4 regions of the Arthrobacter sp. NicSoilC5 genome follow, and region 4 is predicted to be linked to each of the others. Evidence: riboswitches for the same ligand, from Rfam matches in the RefSeq annotation. Region 4 holds a riboswitch; each other region holds the start of a gene.
What was found. A riboswitch is a leader RNA that binds a small molecule or an ion and turns the genes downstream of it on or off. The one in region 4 is predicted to bind thiamine pyrophosphate.
Positions count from the first base shown of each region.

Region 1: it holds a riboswitch for thiamine pyrophosphate, as region 4 does, so the genes downstream of both, thiD (bifunctional hydroxymethylpyrimidine kinase/phosphomethylpyrimidine kinase) here and LDO22_RS12315 (ECF transporter S component) in region 4, are expected to answer to the same signal.
Region 2: it holds a riboswitch for thiamine pyrophosphate, as region 4 does, so the genes downstream of both, LDO22_RS06985 (FAD-dependent oxidoreductase) here and LDO22_RS12315 (ECF transporter S component) in region 4, are expected to answer to the same signal.
Region 3: it holds a riboswitch for thiamine pyrophosphate, as region 4 does, so the genes downstream of both, thiC (phosphomethylpyrimidine synthase ThiC) here and LDO22_RS12315 (ECF transporter S component) in region 4, are expected to answer to the same signal.

Region 1 is NZ_AP024660.1:1,042,833-1,048,198, reverse strand. Features, by position in the region: gene LDO22_RS04855 (Rne/Rng family ribonuclease) at 1-2,791, shown strand, start outside; TPP riboswitch at 2,972-3,069, shown strand; gene thiD (bifunctional hydroxymethylpyrimidine kinase/phosphomethylpyrimidine kinase) at 3,077-4,597, shown strand; gene rplU (50S ribosomal protein L21) at 4,861-5,169, shown strand; gene rpmA (50S ribosomal protein L27) at 5,231-5,366, shown strand, end outside.
Region 2 is NZ_AP024660.1:1,503,730-1,509,095, reverse strand. Features, by position in the region: gene LDO22_RS07000 (DEAD/DEAH box helicase) at 1-480, opposite strand, end outside; gene LDO22_RS06995 (RNB domain-containing ribonuclease) at 774-2,279, opposite strand; gene thiE (thiamine phosphate synthase) at 2,319-3,068, opposite strand; TPP riboswitch at 3,096-3,214, shown strand; gene LDO22_RS06985 (FAD-dependent oxidoreductase) at 3,207-4,508, shown strand; gene thiS (sulfur carrier protein ThiS) at 4,505-4,741, shown strand; gene LDO22_RS06975 (thiazole synthase) at 4,746-5,366, shown strand, end outside.
Region 3 is NZ_AP024660.1:1,162,100-1,167,465, reverse strand. Features, by position in the region: gene LDO22_RS05520 (alpha/beta hydrolase) at 1-573, shown strand, start outside; gene thiC (phosphomethylpyrimidine synthase ThiC) at 570-2,375, opposite strand; TPP riboswitch at 2,392-2,499, opposite strand; gene LDO22_RS05510 (amidohydrolase family protein) at 2,577-3,659, shown strand; gene LDO22_RS05505 (VOC family protein) at 3,758-4,633, shown strand; gene LDO22_RS05500 (hypothetical protein) at 4,775-5,227, shown strand.
Region 4 is NZ_AP024660.1:2,616,427-2,621,792, reverse strand. Features, by position in the region: gene mnhG (monovalent cation/H(+) antiporter subunit G) at 1-180, shown strand, start outside; gene LDO22_RS12335 (DUF4235 domain-containing protein) at 203-466, opposite strand; gene LDO22_RS12330 (CDGSH iron-sulfur domain-containing protein) at 564-917, opposite strand; gene LDO22_RS12325 (iron-containing redox enzyme family protein) at 914-1,969, opposite strand; gene LDO22_RS12320 (heme-degrading domain-containing protein) at 2,159-2,701, opposite strand; TPP riboswitch at 2,788-2,928, shown strand; gene LDO22_RS12315 (ECF transporter S component) at 2,996-3,619, shown strand; gene LDO22_RS12310 (ATP-binding cassette domain-containing protein) at 3,619-5,166, shown strand; gene LDO22_RS12305 (energy-coupling factor transporter transmembrane component T) at 5,163-5,366, shown strand, end outside.

The sequences.
Region 1 (5,366 bases), 1.6 Mb from region 4:
ACCGGAGGCCGCCCGGCAGGAGCAGGCGCCTGACGCCGCCGGAACGAAGGACGGCGGCGCCGCCGCCAGCCCGTTTGGCTCCCTCTTCCTGGAACCGGCGTCGCCGACGTCGGTGCTCTTCCAGGCACCGGACCTCAGCACCGTGGTCCGGCCCGCCGCGCCCGTCGCGGAGGAGCCTGAAGAGGAAGAGACCGAAGACACCGACGATTCCTCCAGCCGCCGCCGGCGCCGCAGCCGTGGCCGCAGGGGCCGCAGCCGCATCGGCGACAGGACGGAAGAGGACAACGAGGACGGCAGCGCTGAGGCTGACGCCGAGGACGAGGCTGACGAGGATACCGCCGGCCAGCTGGAGGACGGTGTAACCTCCCGCCGCCGGCGCCGCCGCCGCCGCGGGGACCAGGACCTTGAACTCACGGGCGGCGGGGATGACGACCCGCCCAACACGGTGACCAGGGTCCGTGCGCCGCGCGCCGTCAGTGAAGCACCCGTGAGCAACCGCGTGACCAGCGTTAAGGGCTCCACCCGCCTGGAGGCCAAGAAGCAGCGCCGCCGCGAATCCCGTGACACCGGCCGCCGCCGCACGGTCATTACCGAGGCCGAGTTCCTGGCGCGCCGGGAGTCCGTGGACCGGCAGATGATCGTCCGCCAGCGCGACGACAGAATCCAGATCGCCGTCCTCGAAGACGGTGTCCTGGCCGAACACTTCGTGTCCAAGACGCAGCAGGACTCGCTGATCGGCAACGTGTACCTGGGCAAGGTCCAGAACGTGCTGCCGTCCATGGAAGCCGCATTCGTGGACATCGGGCGCGGCCGCAACGCCGTCCTGTACGCGGGCGAGGTCAACTGGGAGGCCGTCAACCTGGAGGGCAAGCAGCGGCGCATCGAAAACGCGCTGAAGTCCGGTGACACCGTCCTGGTCCAGGTGACCAAGGACCCGGTGGGCCACAAGGGTGCCCGCCTCACCAGCCAGATCTCCCTGCCCGGCCGCTACCTGGTGTACGTACCCGGCGGTTCCATGACCGGCATCTCCCGCAAGCTGCCCGACGTCGAACGCAACCGGCTCAAGCGCATCCTCAAGGACCGCCTGCCGGAGCACGCCGGTGTGATTGTCCGTACCGCGGCCGAGGGCGCTTCCGAGGAAGAGCTGACGCACGACATCAACCGGCTTCGCGCCCAGTGGGAGGGCATCGAAAGCCAGTCCGCGTCCACCAAGATCCTGGCTCCCGAGCTGCTCTACGGCGAACCCGATCTGACCATCAAGGTGGTCCGCGACGTCTTCAACGAGGACTTCTCCAAGCTCATCGTTTCCGGTGAGGAAGCCTGGGACACCATCGAGGCCTACGTCACCTATGTGGCGCCGGACCTTGTGGGCCGCCTTGAGAAGTGGACCAAGGACCAGGACATCTTCGCCGCCTGGCGCATCGACGAGCAGATCCACAAGGCGCTTGAACGGAAGGTCTTCCTGCCCTCCGGCGGCTCCCTGGTGATCGACCGTACCGAGGCGATGACCGTGGTGGACGTCAACACGGGCAAGTTCACCGGCAGCGGCGGCAACCTTGAGGAGACCGTCACCAAGAACAACCTTGAGGCAGCCGAGGAAGTGGTGCGCCAGCTGAGGCTGCGCGACATCGGCGGCATCATCGTGATCGACTTCATCGACATGGTGCTCGAATCCAACCGCGACCTGGTCCTGCGCCGACTGGTGGAGTGCCTGGGCCGTGACCGGACCAAGCACCAGGTGGCCGAGGTCACCTCGCTTGGCCTGGTCCAGATGACCCGCAAGCGCATGGGCACCGGACTGCTGGAAGTCTTCGGCGAACAGTGCGAGGCCTGCGCCGGCCGTGGCGTTGTGACCCACGACGATCCCGTGGAGCACCGCCGCGCCAACATCGTTGCCGCCGAGCACCACGTCCAGCGCACCGACAACCGGCCCGAAGCCCGCGCGGAAGCCCGTCCGGAAGGGCAGCGGAACGACAATACCCAGCCCGGCGTGCGTACTGAACGCAAGCGGCGGCGCGGACGCGGCGGGCAGCAGCCCGAAGCGGCCCCGGCACCTGCCGTCCACGTGCACACGGTCCAGCCGGACCCGTCGGACGCCGAGCGGCACGCCAAGGCGGAGGCCACCAGGCTTGCCCTGGCGAACATTGCCGCTGCGGCCCACGCTGCCCACCTGCATGACGATGAGGTGGCGGCAGCCCGGCAGGTGCCTTCCGTAGAGCCTGCGCCGGCGCCCGTCGAGGAGAAGCACGACGCCGATGCCCCGGCACGTCCTGCGGCTGTCCTGACGTTCGGCGGCGAGGAAGTCCCGCTTCCGTTCGTGGAGCATGCTGAGGAACAGCATCCCCTGCCCGCCCTCACCCTGGACCGGCTCGCGGAAGCGTTCGCCCACCTTGGGCAGCCGGCTTCCCCTGTGGAGAACGCGCCTGCCAAGACCGCCGAGGCCGTGAAGGTGCCGGAGGCTGCGGCGCCGGAACGGCAGCACGACGGCGGGGGAGCGGAAGCCCGCGCCGCCGCAACGGAAGCTGCAGCCGGAAAGGACTACTCCGACCACACGCTGGAGCAGTCGCGGCAGCGCAGGCCGCGGCGCCACCGTGCCGCCAGCCGTGCCCAGGGTGCCGCCAACGAGACCGCCGTCCAGCATCACGAAAACGTCCAGGCGGCAGGCGCAGGCCATTCGCACGCGGCCAAGGCTCCCGAACCCGTGAAGCCCCAGCAGGCACCGGCGGAACCGGGCAAGGCGCCCGAGGAACCCATCATCCTCGGCGTGGGTGTGCCTGCCTCGGAGCTCTAGGCGCAGGAGTTACCGGCCAAACGGCCACGCAGTAAGGAATCCCCGTCCTGCGGACGATTCACCCGGGAAGCACCGTGGGAATCGGCCGTGTGGCGGGGATTCCTGCTGCTGCGAGGTTGTTGTTTCCTTGACCCGAGGGCTGTCATCCTTTCCTCCTGGTGCGGCCTACGGGCTAGGGTGGAAACCGACACGGGGTGCCGCGCAGAAGGCCGGCTGAGATCCAGACCCGTTGAACCTGTCCGGCTAGTACCGGCGAAGGGATGTCTCTTGTCTTCGACCCTTTCCATGCCCCTTCCTGCTGCCTCCGGCGTTCCCACCGCGCTGCCCCCGGGCCGGGACGTCCCGCGGGTCCTCTCGATCGCGGGCTCCGACCCGTCCGGTGGCGCCGGCATCCAGGCCGACCTCAAAAGCATTGCCGCCCACGGCGGATACGGTATGGCTGCCATCACCGCCCTGACGGCACAGAACACCCGTGGCGTGCAGGCTGTCCACGTTCCTCCGGCCGCTTTCCTCGCCGAACAACTGGACGCGGTCAGCGACGATATCTCCATCGACGCGGTCAAGATCGGCATGCTGGGCGACGAGAGCGTCATCCGCACTGTCCGGCATTGGCTGGAGAAGGTGCGCCCCGCCGTCGTGGTCCTCGACCCCGTGATGGTGGCCACCAGTGGTGACCGGCTGCTGAAGGAATCCGCGGAGGCTGCCCTCCGCGAACTGCTGCCCCTGGCGCACCTCATCACTCCCAACCTTCCGGAGCTTGCCATGCTGGTGGGCGGGGACCCTGCCGGGACCTGGCCGGCGGCGCTGGACCAGGGAAGGCGCCTTGCCGAAGCCACCGGAGCCACCGCGCTGGTCAAGGGTGGCCACCTCGCGGGTGCAGACTGCCCGGACGCGCTGGTCAACACGGCCGGCCTCCTGTCCCAGGAAGTGGTGGAAGTGCACGGCAAACGAATTTCCACCCGCAACAGCCATGGCACCGGCTGCTCCCTGTCCTCCGCGATGGCCACCGTCCAGGCACGCCTTGGGGACTGGGAGGCATCGCTCCTGACGGTCAAGCCATGGCTGGCCGGCGCCCTTGAGAACTCGGAGCAGCTTGAGGTGGGCCAGGGCAACGGCCCCGTGCACCATTTCCACCATGTGCGGCCGGCCCCCGCGGAAGGCGCTTTCGCTGCCCGGCTGTGGACGGAAGCCCAGCAGGACGTGGCGGACATCTACGCCCTGGACTTCATCCGCGGCCTGGCCTCCGGAGACCTTGCTGAGAAGGACTTTGCCTACTACCTGGCGCAGGATGCCCTGTACCTGAACGGCTACTCCCGCGTCCTCGCCCGGGCCAGTGCCCTGGCCCCCTCCGAAGCGGAGCAGCTGTTCTGGGCCGGATCCTCGCAGCAATGCCTGGAGGTGGAGTCGGAGCTGCACCGCTCATGGCTCAGCACCCGCCCTGCCCAGGGCGGACTTGGCCCCGTCACCAAGGCCTACGTGGACCACCTCACTGCAGCGTCGGCGTCGGGAAGTTACGCCGTCCTGGCCGCCGCTGTTCTGCCCTGTTTCTGGCTCTACGCCGAGGTAGGGGAAAAGCTGCACGCCCAGTTCCTCGCCTCGGGAGCGCCTGACGGCCACGCCTACGCAGCCTGGCTCCGGACCTACGCCGACGAGGGCTTCGCCGAAGCCACCCGGCGGGCCATCGCCATCGTGGACGCGGCAGGGCGGAAGGCCTCCGACCATGAACAGGCGGCGATGGTGACCGCCTTCAGGCAGTCCTGCCGCCTGGAAGTGGAATTCTTCGACGCGCCGAGGCTGCATGCCTGACCCCTGCGGGCAGCACCGCCGCTATTATGGAGGGGCATGGTTGCGGTGCTGCTTGTCGGGGTGTGGTTACTACCACAGCCGGGCCGCCGGAACCAGCCTCATTTGCGGCCGTAGATGGATTTAGCGTATTCTGGATCTTCGGTGCTTACGCCAACACTTGGGTTATGACCCCACGGCGTTGAGGCACAGCGAGAACCCTGGCTTTTCCGAGTCGGTTCCGCACGCAAATTTTGTAATAAACGTCGAGAGAAGTGAGTTCCCAAGTGGTGTACGCGATTGTCCGCGCAGGCGGCCGCCAAGAGAAGGTTTCCGTTGGAGACTTCGTTACCCTGAACCGCGTCGCCGGTGGAGCCGGCAGCACCATCGAGCTGCCCGCACTGCTCCTGGTTGATGGTGACAAGGTCACCTCCGCCGCCGCTGACCTGGCCAAGGTAACTGTTACGGCTGAAATCCTCCAGGACCTGCGTGGTCCTAAGATTGTCATCCAGAAGTTCAAGAACAAGACCGGCTACAAGAAGCGCCAGGGTCACCGCCAGGAACTGACCAAGGTCAAGATCACCGGCATCAAGTAACCACCGGTTACTGTTCAGGTATTTCAACAGATTCCCCAGAATTTAGAGGCAGGCATTTCAGATGGCACATAAAAAGGGCGCGAGCTCCACTCGCAACGGTCGCGATTCCAACGCTCAGTACCTCGGCGTCAAGCGCTTCGGCGGCCAGGTAGTTTCCGCAGGCGAGATCATCGTCCGCCAGCGTGGCACCCACTTCC
Region 2 (5,366 bases), 1.1 Mb from region 4:
TTCGACCTGCGGCTCGTAGGCGCGGCCGCCGTAGATGGTGGCGATCCTGGCGTTGCGCTTCCGCGATGCCGTCACCAGGTCCCCGGCCACCTGGACTGCCAGTTCACGGGTGGGAACAATGACCAGGGCCTGCGGTGCGCCGGGCACGGCCAGCTTGGCGTAGCCGGGATCGTCCTGCCCGATCACGCGCTGCAGCGCCGGAATGCCGAAGCCCAGGGTCTTGCCGGTACCGGTCTTGGCCTGGCCGATGATGTCGTGGCCGCCCAGCGCGACCGGCAGGGTCATGGCCTGGATGGGGAAGGGGTGGGTGATGCCGGCGTCGGCCAGGGATTCGACGATGTCTGCGCGGACGTTGTAGTCGGCGAAGGACTTCTCCGCGATCTCGTGCGGCGTCTCGTCGGAGATTATGGTTTCTTCCGGCTCGATGGTCTCCGTGCCGGACTCATCGCTCAGGAGCTGGTGGGTATGCAATTCACTCACAGGGGAGTTTCCTTATTCATTTGGGCAATGGCGCTGCCTGCTCAACGGGCCGGCCCATGGCTGGCCGCTCCGGAGCACGCTCAGGCGCGCAAGCGATTCCAGTGGAAGCCGATCGCGGGCTATCTAAATGCTGGCACTGGTGACCAACGGGTACATCTCAAGATCGCGTAGGGGCGGGCTTGTTGGTTTCAAATCAAGGAAATCAACGACCGGGCATCCAGTTCTACCCCTCCAGTCTAGCCGTACAGGCGCGGAAACACGGTTTCGGCCCGCCCAGGCGGCCCGCCGGCCCGTCAGGAAACGAGTTCGAAGTGGATCTGCCGGGTGGTGATGTCCGAGGAAACCAGCCGGACGCGGACCTTGGTACCGGACTCCAGTTCGCCCGCGCAGCGTGCAGTCACCGCAGGTTCGGCGATCTGGATGATCCCCGAACTTCCGTTCCCGTTGCCGTTGCCGTTTTTCCCGTTCCCGTTTCCATTCTTGCCATTCCCGTTGCCGTTTCCGTTCTGCGGCTTGGATCCGGAAATGACGATCGCATCAAACTCCTGCCCGATGTGGTTCAGCAGCAGCGCCGCTTCCACGGTGTCCAGGGCCAGGCGTTCCATGCGGGAGGCCAGCTGGTCCGATCCCGCCATGATGCCCGGGAGCAGCGGCAGGGCCTCCCGCGCCCAGCCAGGAACGTCGCCGCCGTTGCTCAGGGCCTCGCAAATGACCAGCACGAAGCGGTCCACCAGGCGGCGCAGCGGCGCGGTGGTGTGGGCATAGGCTGCGCCGATGGCCGACTGGATGCCGTCTTCCGGGACAGTGCCGTCGAAAGCTGTGTAGGACGCGCCACGGAACAGCATGCCGGCTGAGTGCATGATGGCCAGCTGCCGCGGATCGGTGGGATCGAGGGACCGGAGGTACTCGCCGTAGCTGACCTCCCCGTCCCATGGCCTGCCCAGCACCTCGGTCTGCAGCCGGAAATGCCGCAGGGACCGTTCATCCGGGGCAGGCATGGTGCGCAGGATGCCCACTTTGCCCTCCAGCATCAGCTGCGCGGCGGCCATTCCGGTCATCAGCGAAATCTGTGCATTCCAGTCCTCCACGGGAAGCTGCGGAACAGCGTCGATCCGGTAGCCGCCGTCGGGCAACTGGACGATCTCCTGCTCAGGCATGTTCAGGCTGGCGCCCCCGCGTGCCCGTTCCAGCGCCACCCGCTTCAGTCCCACCTCGCGGAGGAGGCCCAGTACGGGGGAGGCAGTCCCGGCGTCGAGATCGGCCTGGGCGCCTTTGTAGCTGAGCTTGTCACGGCTGATGACCCGCGCCCTCCGGACGCCCACGGACAGCACTGTCGCGTCGCCGTCGAGCGTGAAGTCCCAGACGAAAGCCGAACACTCCTGGCCGGGCAGCAGGCTTCCGGCGCCCTCGCTGATCACCTCGGGGTGCAGCGGGATCCGGCCGTCCGGGGCGTAGAACGTCTGTCCGCGGCGCCGCGTCTCGGCGTCCAGCGGGCCGCCCGGAGCAACAAACGCCGGAACGTCGGCGATGGCGTACATGACCCGGTAGCCGTTTCCGTCCGGTTCGATGAACACTGCCTGGTCCAGGTCCGTGGACGACGCCGGATCGATGGTCACGAATCCGACGGCGGTCAGGTCGTAGGACGGCAGTTTCAGCGCGGCGACGGCGGCGCGGGCGTCTTCCACTGCTTCGGCGGGGTACGGTCCCGGCAGTTCAAGTTCCGTCCGCAGCAGGCCCAGCGCCTCTTCCAGGGCGTTCTTGTGGTCATGGACGTTGGGGGCCAACCGATGATGTGACACAAAAATCAGCGTATCCCCAAGTCCCGGAATTAAGCAGGCTCAGGAGCCGGTGCCGTCCAGCGCGTCGAGAAGGGAGGCGGCGGCGGCTGCGGGGTCGGGTGCTTCGGTGATGGCGCGGACCACCACGATCCTGCCGGCACCGGCCTCCACCACGTCACGGACGTTTCCGTGGTCGATGCCGCCGATGGCAAACCATGGCACGGGATCTCCGGCCTGCCGGGAGGCTTCGGCGGCATATGCCACCAGTTCAGGGCCGACGGCGGCCCTGCCGGGTTTGGTGGGCGTGGCCCAGACCGGACCCACACAGAAGTAGTCCAGCCCGGACGGCCCCACCGTTGCGGCCAAAGCGGCGTCCACCTGGTCAGTGGTGTGGCTGGAGAGCCCAATGGCCGCGTTGCCGTTGACCAGCGTCCGCGCTGCCGGCAGCGGAAGGTCCTTCTGGCCGATGTGGAACACCGGCGCCCCGGACAGCACGGCGATGTCCGCACGGTCGTTGACGGCCCACAGCCGGCCATGGCGTACCGCTGTTTCCTTCAGGACCGCCAGGAGGTCCAGTTCCTCTGCGGCTTCGATGGTCTTGTCGCGCAGCTGGATGATGTCCACGCCGCCGGCAAACGCGGCGTCAACGAAGTCCGCGAAATCGCCGCGCGCAGTCCGTGCGTCGGTGCAGAGGTACAGGCGCGCTGCCTTGAGGGCGTCAATGTGGCCGGCGTTGGCAACTTCGGCGGGGAGGGCAGCGGAGGCTGGGGCGTGGGGGCCGGCGGGCAGGGATGAGGCGGACACATTCATGCCTGCAAGCCTAGTTCCTCTAAACTGGGCTGGTACTGCGGGAGCCCGCGGCAGCTGTCATAAAGCGCCGGGCTGAGAGGGCGTCAGAGCCGACCGCTTGACCTGATCCGGTTAATGCCGGCGTAGGGAAGGAACCACATGCGCAACCCCGTTGACAGTCTCCCCGGGCCCGAAGGCGCCAGCGCAAACTCCACTGTCCGGGCCGACGTCGCCGTCATCGGCGGGGGAGTGGTGGGCCACGGCATCGCCTGGGAGGCGCAGCGTTCCGGACGCTCCGTTGCCCTGATCGACGACGCACCCGGAAACGGTGCCAGCTGGGCCGCCGCGGGCATGCTGGCCCCGGTCAGCGAACTGCACTACCAGGAGGAGGACCTCCTGGAACTGATGCTTGAGGCGTCGTCCCGCTGGCCAGGGTTCGCCGCGGGGATCGCCGGCGCGACGGGGGCGGATTGCGGATACCTGACGACGCCGACACTCGCCGTGGGTGCCGACGCCGCGGACCGCCGCGCGCTGATGGACCTCCGCGCGGTACAACAGGCCAACGGACTGGGGGTGGAGCCCCTGGCCGTGCGCGAAGCCCGCAAACGCGAGCCGCTCCTCAGCCCCGCCATCGCCTGTGCCCTGGACACACCCGCGGACCACCAAGTGGACCCCCGGCGCCTGGTGGCGGCCCTGCGGCTGGCCCTCGCGGGCGTTGCACTGACGTCCCCGGAGCTGGCCGCCGCGGGCGCGGTGGACGGGTATGCCGTGCCGGACCGGGCCACCGGCCTGCTGTGGGAGGGCGGAACGGTTGCCGGTGCCAGCCTCGCCGGCGGCGGCACCGTCCTGGCAACGGAAACCATCGTGGCCAACGGCCTGCAGGCAGGGGACCTTGGCGGCCTGCCCGACGGCCTCGACCTGCCACTGCGCCCAGTCCACGGGGACATACTCCGTCTCGCCGTTCCGCAGCACCTCCAGCCCCTGGTGACCTCCACGGTTCGTGGGCTGGTGCACGGAGTCCCCGTCTACATCGTCCCCCGGCAGGACGGGACCGTGGTGATCGGGGCAACCCAGCGCGAGGACGCGCTCTCCGATGCCGTGAGCGCCGGAGGCGTCTACCAGCTGCTGCGGGACGCTCAGGCGCTGGTGCCCGCCGTCGCTGAACTGGAACTGCTCGAGTGCACCGCCCGGGCCCGCCCCGGTACCCCCGACAACGCGCCCCTGCTGGGCCGCGTGCCGGTGGATCCGGGGTCCGGAAACCCTGCCGCCGGGCATGTCCCGGGACTCATCATCGCCACCGGGTTCTTCCGGCACGGCGTCCTGCTCACCCCCGCCGCAGCCGCCATCTGCACGGCACTGCTGGACGGGACATCAGATTCCCGCTGGTCGCCCTTCAGCCCGGAGCGGTTCTCCCGGCCGGCGGCAGCCGCCACCACACCCCACATCAAGGAGACAGCGTGAACATCACCCTGAACGGAAACACGCACGAGGTGGCCGACGGCGCCTCCATCACCACGCTCGTCAGCCAAGTCACCGGACGCCCGCTGGCACCCAACGGACAGGCGACGGACGGCGGGAAACTGGGCGTCGCCGTCGCACATAATGCCCAGGTGGTGCCGCGGAGCCAATGGTTCGCCACCGCGCTCGCCGAGGGCGACGATATTGAACTTGTCACTGCAGTACAGGGAGGCTGACGCCATGACCGAAACCAGCACCATCAACCCCGCCGGAAACGCGGGCGCCGCCGACGCCCTGGTGATTGACGGCGTCGCCCTCGGATCCCGGCTCATCATGGGCACGGGCGGGGCACCCAGCCTGGACGGCCTGGGCGCAGCGCTGCTGGCCTCCGGCACCGCCCTGACCACGGTGGCCATGCGCCGGTACTCCACTGCTGAAACCGGTTCGCTGTTCCAGCTGCTGGTGGACCATGGGATCCGCGTGCTGCCCAACACGGCCGGCTGCTTCACGGCCAGGGATGCGGTCCTGACCGCCGAACTGGCGCGGGAGGCCCTGGAGACCGACTGGGTGAAACTGGAGGTCATCGCCGACGAGCAGACCCTCCTGCCGGACGCCGTGGAACTCGTGGACGCCACGGAGCAGCTGGTCAACCGCGGGTTCAAGGTCTTCGCCTACACGAATGACGACCCCGTGCTTGCGTTGCGGCTGGAGAACCTCGGCGCCACCGCCGTCATGCCGCTGGGCGCCCCGATCGGCACCGGACTGGGGATCCTGAACCCGCACAACATCGAGCTGATCGTTTCCCGCGCGTCGGTGCCGGTGGTCTTGGATGCAGGCATCGGCACGGCGTCAGACGCCGCG
Region 3 (5,366 bases), 1.5 Mb from region 4:
ACCGCGATCATCCTAAGGTCGCTTGCCGACGATGGCCGCGGCGCCGCCGGCGGACATGTGGTGGCGCACTCCCAGGGGGCGATCCCCGCCATGATGGCCGCGGTGGAACGCCCGGACCTGGTCTTTTCCCTGACCCTGGTGGAACCGGCCTGCCTGTCGCTGACGGCGGAACTGCCGGCCACGGCCGCGCATATCAGCCTGATGCAGCCGCTTTTCGACGTCCGCCACCAGCTCAGTGACGACGACTTCCAGCGCGAATTCGTCCGCCGCGTCTACGCCACCGACCTCCAGCAGCCGGCCACCATCGAGGAAAAACGCTCCGCCCGCAGGCTGCGCCTTCAGGCGCCGTCCTGGGATGCGCCGCTGCATATTGTTCCCGGTGTCCCCACGCTGGTCCTGACCGGTGGCTGGGAGCCGCTTTATGAGGAAATTGCCGGGTACCTCAGGGAGACCGGTGCCCTGCACCGCGTTGCCGCGGGAGGGCACCGGCCCCAGGACTCCCTGGACGGGGACCGGGCCATCCGCCAGTTCATCAGCGGGGTCAGCCGAAGCCAGCCCGCCCGGGCGTCCTAGCTGCCGGCAGCGACCGTCGGTTCCGGCAGGTACACCTTGCCGCCCTTGGCCAGGAACTCCTGGCTCTTCTCCCGCATGCCGGATGCCATGTCCGCCAGTGCCGCCTGCGAGTCTGCCGACCCGTATTCGTCACGGATGTCCTGGCTGATCCGCATGGAGCAGAACTTGGGGCCGCACATGGAACAGAAGTGCGCCGTCTTGGCCGGTTCAGCGGGAAGCGTCTCGTCGTGGAACGCCTCCGCGGTCACAGGATCCAGGGACAGGGCGAACTGGTCGCGCCAGCGGAATTCGAACCGTGCCTTGGACAGGGCGTCGTCCCGTTCGTGCGCCCCCGGGTGGCCCTTGGCCAGATCCGCCGCGTGCGCCGCGATCTTGTAGGTGATGACACCCGTCTTGACGTCGTCCTTGTTGGGCAGGCCCAGGTGTTCCTTTGGCGTGACGTAGCAGAGCATGGCGGTCCCGTACCTGGCAATCTCGGTGGCGCCGATTGCCGACGTGATGTGGTCGTAGCCGGGAGCGATGTCGGTGACCAGCGGGCCCAGGGTATAGAAGGGCGCACCCTTGCACAGCTCCTGCTGCCGTTCCACATTCTCACGGACCAGGTGGAAGGGAACGTGGCCGGGCCCCTCCACCATCACCTGGACGTCGTACCCCCAGGCCCGCTGCGTCAGCTCGGCGAGCGTGTCCAGCTCCGCGAACTGCGCGGCGTCGTTGGCGTCCGCCGTGGAACCAGGGCGGAGGCCGTCACCCAGGGAGAAGGCGACGTCGTATTTGGCGAAGATTTCACACAGCTCGTCGAAGTGCGTGTACAGGAAGTTCTCCTGGTGGTGGGCCAGGCACCAGCCGGCCATGATGGAGCCGCCGCGCGAGACGATGCCGGTCACCCGGTTGGCCGTCAGCGGGACATAGCGGAGCAGCACGCCGGCGTGGATGGTCATGTAGTCCACACCCTGCTCGCACTGTTCGATCACGGTGTCGCGGAAGATCTCCCACGTGAGGGCGTTGGCCTCGCCGTTGACCTTTTCCAGCGCCTGGTAGATCGGCACCGTCCCGATCGGCACGGGGGAGTTGCGGATGATCCACTCCCGCGTGGTGTGGATGTCGTCGCCGGTGGAGAGGTCCATGACGGTGTCGGCACCCCACTGGGTGGCCCACTGCAGCTTGTCCACCTCCTCCGCGATGGAACTCGTCACCGCGGAGTTGCCAATGTTCGCGTTGATCTTCACCAGGAAAGCCTTGCCAATGATCATCGGCTCGGATTCCGGATGGTTGATGTTGTTCGGGATGATGGCCCTGCCGGCAGCAACCTCGCTGCGGACCAGCTCAACGTCGCAGTTTTCGCGCAGCGCCACGAAGCGCATTTCCTGCGTCACGATTCCCTGCCGGGCATAGTGTATCTGCGTCACCGTCCGGCCGTCGACGGCGCGGCGTGGCACCGGCTGTGCGCCCTTCCACTCCGCGGAGGCAGCACCGCGGCGCACGGCCGAGCGGCCGTCGTCGAGCAGGTTGCGCTCCCGGCCGCCGTAGGGTTCGGTGTCCCCGCGCGCGGCGATCCACTCTGCGCGGAAGGGCTGCAGCCCGCGGACGGGGTCGCTGCCGGGTCCGGCAGTCCGGTAGGTCCGGAAGGGTGCGTTCGGCTGGCCGTTGGGTGATGGTTCAAGGGAAATTTCCGTCACCGGTACCCGGATCCCGGACGCCTCATCCGCAAGGTAGGCGAGGGAATGGGACTTCAGGGACTGGGTTACCTGCGGAACGGATGTGTCGCCGGGCTCCCCGGCGGACGGCAGCAGGGCAGGGTTCAACTGCGTGTTTTGCGTACTCAAGGGAATACTCACTTCCTTCGCCGGCATTACCCGGACAGGTTCAACGGTCGCAGGCTGCGTCAGCCCGATCTCAGCCCCTGCAAGGGCACCCGTGTGGTCAGGAACGAAGCTACCACAGGCCCCTGAACCAGGCTTGTCATAATTGCGGTGCTAGCCTGACCGGGCATCGAAAGGAGCCCCATGGCAGACATCATCCACTTCCGTGGACCCGTCCTGACCGCGCCGGACCGGGTGCGGCATGGACTTTGGTCGGTGGACGGAAGGCTCACGTTCAACAAGCCGGACACTCCTCCCGGCCGGGTACTCGACGGCTGGGTCCTGCCGGGCTTCGTGGACGCCCACTGCCACATCGGCCTGGGCCCCGCGGGCCCCGTGGAGCCCGCAGCCGCCAGGGACCAGGCGCAGGCGGACCTCAACGCCGGAACCCTCCTGGTCCGGGATGCCGGCTCGCCGGCGGATACCCGCTGGATGCAGGGTGGCAGGGACTTCCCGGTGTTGATCCGTGCCGGGCGCCATATCGCCCGGACGCGCCGTTACCTGCGCGGCTTCGCTGAGGAAGTTGAACCGGACGGCCTCGTGGAGGCCGTCCGCAAGCAGGCGCGCGACGGCGACGGCTGGGTCAAGCTGGTGGGTGACTGGATTGACCGCAGCGCCGGTGACCTGGCGCCATCGTTTCCCGCCGCCGTCGTCCGCGATGCCGTCCAGGCGGCGCACGACGAAGGCGCCAGGGTGACGGCGCACTGCTTCGCCGAAGACACCCTGGACCAGGTGCTGGACGCCGGCATCGACTGCGTCGAGCACGCCACCGGGCTCCTGTCCCGCCACCTGCCCCGGTTCGTGGAGCAGGGCGTACCGATCGTGCCCACGCTCATCAATATCGCCACCTTCCCCGACATTGCCGCCCAGGCGGACGCGAAATTCCCGCGCTATGCAGCCCACATGCGCGCCTTATGGGAACGCAGGCTCGAGCGGGTGGCGGAAGCCCACGCAGCGGGTGTGCGCATCTTTGCCGGCACCGATGCCGGCAGCGTGATCCGGCACGGCAGGATCACCGACGAAATCCTCGCCCTGCACGGCGCCGGCCTCCCCATGGACGCGGCCCTCGACTCCGCCTGCTGGGCAGCACGCAGTTGGCTGGGAGCGGATGGAGTGGAAGAGGGGGCCCGCGCCGACGTCGTCGTATGCCGGGAAGATCCGCGGGCTGTACCGGAGACCATTACGGCGCTGGAGCACGTGGTGCTGGGCGGGCGGATCATTCGCTGACAAACGGTTCCCGGGGACTTGGAATAAATTGAAGCTTCAAGTAATTTTAATAGGTGACAGGCCGCCAATGGGACGGCCGCCAATGCAAGGAGCCTTCAATGACCGCATCAGCCAGCAGCCAGGATCTTCTTCCTGCCGACCTCGCCATGGGCACCGTGATGCTCAAGGTGGGCGACATGAAGGTCATGACCGACTACTACCAGCGTGCGCTGGGCCTTGAGGTGGTGGCAGAGCAGGACGGCGGGCTCTACCTTGGCCGCCTGGGCCGGCCGTTGGTCCACCTTGCGCCGGCTCCCGGACTGCACCTTCCCGGCAGGGGAGAGGCGGGCCTGTTCCACACCGCGCTGCTCTTCGAGGACCAGGCCTCCCTGGCCGCGACCGTCGCCACTGCTGCCCAGTACGAGCCGCGGGCCTTCACGGGCAGTGCCGACCACCTGGTCAGCGAAGCCTTCTACTTCACCGACCCCGAGGGCAACGGCATCGAGCTGTACTGGGACCGCCCCCGCAGCAACTGGTCCTGGAACGGGACCGACGTGGTCATGGACAGCCTGGCGCTCCCGCCGCAGCGCTACCTTGAGCAGTACCTCACCGAGGAGTCCCTGGAAGGCCAGCGGCAGACGGCGGCCGGCGTAGGCCACGTCCACCTCCAGGTTGGCGATGTGCAGACCGCCCGCGACTTCTATGTGGGAACGCTCGGTTTCGAAAAGACCGCGGGTTGGCACGGGCAGGCACTGTTCGTCTCCGCAGGCCGCTACCACCACCACATGGCCATGAACGTCTGGAACAGCCGCGGCGCAGGTCCGCGCAAGGACACCCTTGGGCTGGGTGAGGTGCTCATCGAGGTTCCGTCAGGGGACGACGTCGGGGCGCTGACCGACCGCCTGAAGGTTGCCGGGGTGCCCGCCCACCACACCGGTTCGGAACTCAGGTTCGAGGACCCGTGGCGGAACCGGATCCGCGTGGCCGTCCGCTGATTGATCCCGCCCCGGGCCGCACTGCGCGGGCGGCCCGCGGGTGTGCGCCGGCCGCCCCGCAGCTACTAGGCTAATCCCGTACGGCCGGGCGGCAGGCAGCGCCCGGCGCGCAGCTCCGCCAACGGAAGAAGGGCACCAGCCATGGGCTTCACCGAGATCTTTGTCGCCACCCATGACGCCGCGCTGAAACGCGCCGGCCTCCTTGATGAAGGACGCGGCTCCGCGGACGGCGCAGCTGCCGGCCAGGCCGTGCGGATCCAGGGCATTAGCGACTTCGAGGTGGAGCAGCTCGGCGATCTTGCCGGGACGGCCGTCCACGCCGGCGGGGCCGATTATGAGCTGACCATGGTCGATGTCGCCAGCGACTCCCTCCTTGCCGTTCCGCCGGCAATGGTCCGGGCTCTGGCCGACCTGCTCACCTATGAAACCGAGGGCGAAGGCAACGTCCTTGACGACGTGGCGGAGCAATGGGCCGCCCAGGAGGACATGCCGTTTGATGCCGCCCAGGCGCGGACGTACGTGCAGCAGCTGGCGGAACTTGCTGCCGGAATCGACGATTCCGAACGTACCGGGCTGTACGTCTGGTCCGCCTGACCCTTCCCGGCCCGTTTTCGGAACTGCCCTGCGGGCCGCAGGCAGTCTTCGGGCGGCCTGCGGCGCCACGGACGGCAGTGCCAAGTCGAAATAACAGCGCTCATCTGGCACAATAAACAGGTACTCGATCTGCGTGGCC
Region 4 (5,366 bases):
GCTGTGGCATGGATCTTCCAGCTGCTCACGGTGCCCGTGTCCGCCCACATGGTGGGCCGGGCCGGATACCGCACCAAGCACCTGCACAGGGAGCTGCTCACGGCCGACGAGCTGGAAGCCGTGGTGCAAAAAGCCGCCGCCGAGACCGCCCTGGAGGACAGTTCCGACGACGGCCGGTAACGCTAAGCGAAGCTTTGGGCAGCTAGACGATGTCTTGCGTCTTGGCGAAGCGAGTGATGGCACGCTGGGTGCCGCGGTTGGCCAGGACCTGGATGATGGCACTGACAGACGCCGAGATCAGCGCGAAGGTCAAAGCAGACCGGAGGCTGGTGGGGACGTCCTCGTTCTTGCCGGTGGGTGCTTTCTGCCCCGTGGTCTTTTCCCAGATGGTGTTGACCAGCTTGGTGCCGGCCAGGCCTGCGCCGAGGCTCACGGCGGTCCCGAGCAGTTTGATGAGAAGGTTCATTGCTGGTACTCCTTGCGGGCGGAAAACGGACTGGTTCCAGCCTAGCCTCACACCCGGGCTGGTCCGGGCAGGGCGTGGCCGGCGGGCGGCTCTGTGGTCAGGCCGGGGGCTGGCCGGCCTTGGGTTCGGTGCGGAACTTGATCATCTTGTGGGTGCCGTCGCAATAGGGCTTGATGGCGGACGCCCCGCACCGGCACAGGGCGACGGTCCTCCGCTCCCTGGGCACGGCGTCGCCGGAAGGGGTAACGATCTCGAAGTCGCCCCTGACAATGAGGGGACCATCGGGGCACACCACGATTGAGCCGGGGGCGGGTTCCTGCTCCACGTCCGGCCGTGTTCCATGCTGTTCGGGGTTCATGCCTGCACCACATTCATCGTTGTTTCCGGTTTCCTCGGCGCCCAGCCGCTGCGGCTTCGCAGAATCGTCGTAGGCCTGCCGCGAGCTTGTCACGCTGCCGCCGGCACGGCCGCCCGGAGCGATGTTTCCCCGGCTTCCCAGGAGGACAGGAGGTGGGCGGAGACGCGGCCGTCGATCGCCATGACGGCGGTGGCGCCGAACAGGACGTCCGCAAGGAGCTTCGGCTCGGCTTCAACCAGGCCGCCGGCGAGGTCCCGCCCGGCAATCTGCTCATGCACGGCGTCGGCCTCCACATGCTCATCGAAGTAGTGGGTGACGTCCGCGGCGAAACCGTGCCGGCGGAATCCGTTGCCGTAGAAACGGTTGGGCTGGGATGAGGTCATTTCGTAGATGGCCAGGTGTCCGGTGATGGCCCCGCGGAGCCGCCGGTTCAGGCCGCACAGCGACATGAGGTTCACGGATGCGAGGGAGACGGCCGGGATGGTGTCGACGTAGGCGCCGTACCTGTCGTCCAGGCCCAGCCCGCGCATGGTCCGGGCAAACAGCGCGCTGTGCATCCGTTCCGGCCTGCCGCCGCCGTATTCGTCCGCCTGGATTTCCACGAGGGCAGCCTTCGCCCGGCCGGTGAGCCGCGGAATGGCCCAGGTGTGTGGATCGGCTTCCTTCAACTGGTACACGGACTTGTGGATCAGGAACTCTTTGAGCTGCTCCAGGCTTGCCTTCCGTGCGACAAAGCGGGAAACGCTGGGACCGGTGTCCATAGAGGCGAGGCCAAAAAGGACGTCGGCAACGGCATCGCTGGTCATGGCAATCCCGGCGGCCAGGTCGGCATCACCGGCGGCCTGGCGTGCGGCGGCACGAAGGGCGGCTTCGAAGGGTTCCTCGATCAGGCGCCGGACCCTGATCAGGGCAGGTTCCCACTCCCAGGCGTCGCTGACCCCGTCCAGGCCCGAATAATGCAGTTCGTAGAGGCAAAAGAGGGACAGCTGGATGTCTTCGCCGGCGATGATGTCACCGGTTCGGGCCACCTGCCCCGCGACCAGCCAATGCAGCCCGTCCAGCTCGGGCGTGGCTGCATCAGGGGCCTTGGACAGGGCCGCAAAGAGGGCGCTGCTGATGGGGCCTCTGGTGTCCGGGATTCTCATGGTGCTCCTTGGTTGCCGCGCCGGTTCCGGGAAGGGACGCCGAAGGTGCTCCCATTCCCTGTGGTGGTCGTACCCCGGGGACAACATAGTAAGCATGATTACTAATGAAAGCTAAGCGGCCTGGTGCCGCCTGGCATGTACGGGTGCTTGTCCCGCTGCGCCTGGTCAGCCAGGGCTGGTTGGCCGGCGCTACTCGTCCAGCGCCGACCCCAGGATGTCGCGCAGTGCCTCAACCACCAGTTCGTGGTCCTGCAGCTGCGGCAGTCCGGACACCGCCACGGAAGCCACCACCCCAACGCCCGTGACGTGGATCGGAAACGCGCCCCCGTGTGCCGCATAGCGGGACTGGTCGAACCAGGCGTTGTCCTCGATCCGGCCGCCGCCCAGCCGGCCACGCAGTCCCACCAGGAGGGAGGGTGCCTCGTACCGGAGGGCAGTGCGCTGCTTGGCCCGGATCCAGTGGCCGTTGTCAGGCGTGGCGCCAGGAAGTGCGACATGGAACAGCACCTGCTCACCCTTGGCGATGTCGATGGCGATGGGCAACGACCGCTCCTTGCCCAGTTCAACGAGGAGCAGGCCAAGGTTCAACGCATCGTCCAGCGAGAAGCCGGGGAACTGGAGCTCCCGGACCTCCGCCTCGATGCGGGCAATCTGCGCCTCCAGTGAGCCCTCCGGCTGGGCGTCGCTGGAATCAGGATCGAACCCGGTCACATCCGGTGGATTGGCGGTCATGGCCCTCAATCTACTCCTGCCAGGTGTAAACTTGACCACGCCCAACTGGGCGAAATTAACAGCGTTACCCAACCACAAAGCAACACTAAAAACGACAGGGGAGCGCCGCCGTCGGGCATCCTGGCACAGGCCGGGCACCGCAGGTGGGCGCTGAGAGTGCGGACAGCCGCAGACCCTCGAACCTGATCCGGTTAGTACCGGCGCAAGGGAGTCGAGTTCTCAAAGTGTCGCGGATGCACGGCCACAGGCCCGCAGCCGGGTCCACTTTCCCCTCCTGTTTCCCAGGAGGATCACATGAGTACTGCAGCAATCAAGAAGACCACCAGTAAGTCCTGGCGCGTCGTGGACATCGTCGTCGCCGCCCTGGTGGCCATCGCGGGCGGTGTCATCTTCTGGGCATGGGACCAGGGGGCCGCCGCACTGTCCGCCCCCATGAACGCCGCCTACCCGCCCCTGACCGGACTGCTCGCCGGCGGCTGGATGATTCCCGGGGTGCTGGGCATGCTCATCATCCGCAAGCCCGGAGCCGCCCTGTTCTGCGAGACCGTAGCCGCCACCGGCGAACTGCTGATGGGTTCCCAGTACGGCGCCTCGGTCCTGTTTTCGGGTTTCATCCAGGGCCTGGGCGCGGAAATCATTTTCGCGATCTTCGTCTACCGCAAGTTCAACCTGCCTGTATCGCTGCTGGCCGGCGCCGCGGCAGGGTTCTTCTGCGGCCTGAATGACTCGTTTGCCCCGTGGGGCTGGAACATTGCCTACTCCGGCGCGGACAAGCTCGCCTACATCGTGCTGACCACCCTTTCCGGGGCCATCCTGGCGGGCGCTTTGTCCTGGCTTGCCACCCGCGGCCTGGCCCGCACCGGCGTGCTGAGCTCCTTCGCGTCCCGTAAGGCTGCCACGGAGCCTGTCTTCTCCTGATGGCACCCTCCCAGGACGCCTCCGGCACGATCCAGCCTGCCGCCATCGCCGCCCGCGGCTGGGGATGGCGGCACGCCGGACGGGCCAAGCCCGCCGTCCACGGCCTTGACCTGGACATCGCCCCCGGGGAGCGGGTGCTCCTGCTGGGGCCCTCCGGCGCCGGAAAGTCCACGCTGCTGCACGCCCTTGCCGGCGTCCTGGGAGACATAAACGACGACGGCGAGGCAGGCGACGCCGACGAGTCCGGTTCGCTGCTGGTTGACGGAGCCCCGCCCCGGGCACGGCGCGGCCGCGCCGGTCTCATGCAGCAGGACCCGGAGACCCAGGTGGTCCTGTCGCGGGTGGGGGACGACGTCGCCTTCGGCGCCGAAAACCTTGCGGTGCCCCGCGACGCCATCTGGCCGCGCGTTCACGAGGCACTTGCCGACGTCGGGCTCGCCCACCTCCCGCTGGACCACCCGACGTCGGCCCTCTCCGGCGGCCAAAAGCAGCGCCTGGCGCTGGCGGGCATCCTGGCGATGCGTCCCGGACTGATCCTGCTGGACGAGCCCACCGCCAACCTGGACCCGGACGGCGTGCTGGAGGTCCGCGACGCCGTGGCCCGCTCCCTGGACAAAACCGGGGCGACGCTGGTGGTGGTGGAGCACCGGGTGTCCGTCTGGAAGGACCTCGTGGACCGGATCGTGGTCCTGCAGCCCGGCTCCGCCGCGGATCCTGCAGTGCTCCTGGACGGGCCGCCGGACCGCGTCCTTACGGAGGCGCGGAGCATGCTGGCCGCAGCGGGCGTCTGGGTGCCCGGGTATGTGCCGGCCACACGCGCCCGCGCCGCCGTCCCGGCTCCCGGTGCAGGCAGCCTCCTGCTGGCCGCGGAGCAGCTGGGCGTCTCCCGCGAACGCCCCCGCCGCAAAGGCTTCCGGAAGATCCCGCCGGTCCCGGTCCAGGAAGGCGTGTCCGCGCAGATCCGTGCCGGGCAGGCCCTTGCCATCACCGGCGCCAACGGTGCCGGCAAGTCCACGTTCGCGCTGACCCTCGCAGGGCTGCTTGAGCCGGTGTCCGGAAAAGTGTCCGCGACGCTGGACCTCAGCCGCGGTGCCGGCATCGACCCGTACAAGTGGAAGGCCGAGCAGCTGATTTCGCGGGTGGGCACGGTGTTCCAGGAGCCGGAGCACCAGTTCGTCACCGGAAAGGTGCTTGACGAGCTGCTCTTCGGCCCCCGGCACCTGGGGCACGGCGAGGACCGGGTTGAGGAACTGCTGGAGCGGCTGCGCCTTACCCAGCTGGTGGACGCCAACCCCTATACGCTCTCCGGCGGTGAGAAGCGGCGCTTGTCCGTGGCCACCGTCCTGGCCGCCAGCCCCCAGGTGCTGATCCTGGACGAGCCCACGTTCGGCCAGGACGCCAATACCTGGGCCGAGCTGGCATCGTTCCTGTCCGAGCTCCTTGATGCCGGCACCGCGGTGGTAGCCGTGACCCATGATGCCGAATTCACGGAGGCGCTGGGCGGGGCGGAACTGCGGATGGCCGTGGCGGAAGCGGTGGCGCCATGAGGCAGCAACTCACCTTGAGCGGCAACCACGCCCTCCTTGCCCGCGCCAACCCTTTGAGCAAGTTCGCGGCCGTCCTGCTCATCACGGCCGTCCTGGCGCTGTCCATCGACTGGGTGTCCGCGTCCGTGGCCCTGGTGTTCGAACTTCTGTTGTTTCCCCTGGCCGGGCTCACCCTGTCCCTGCTGTGGCAGCGCGGCTGG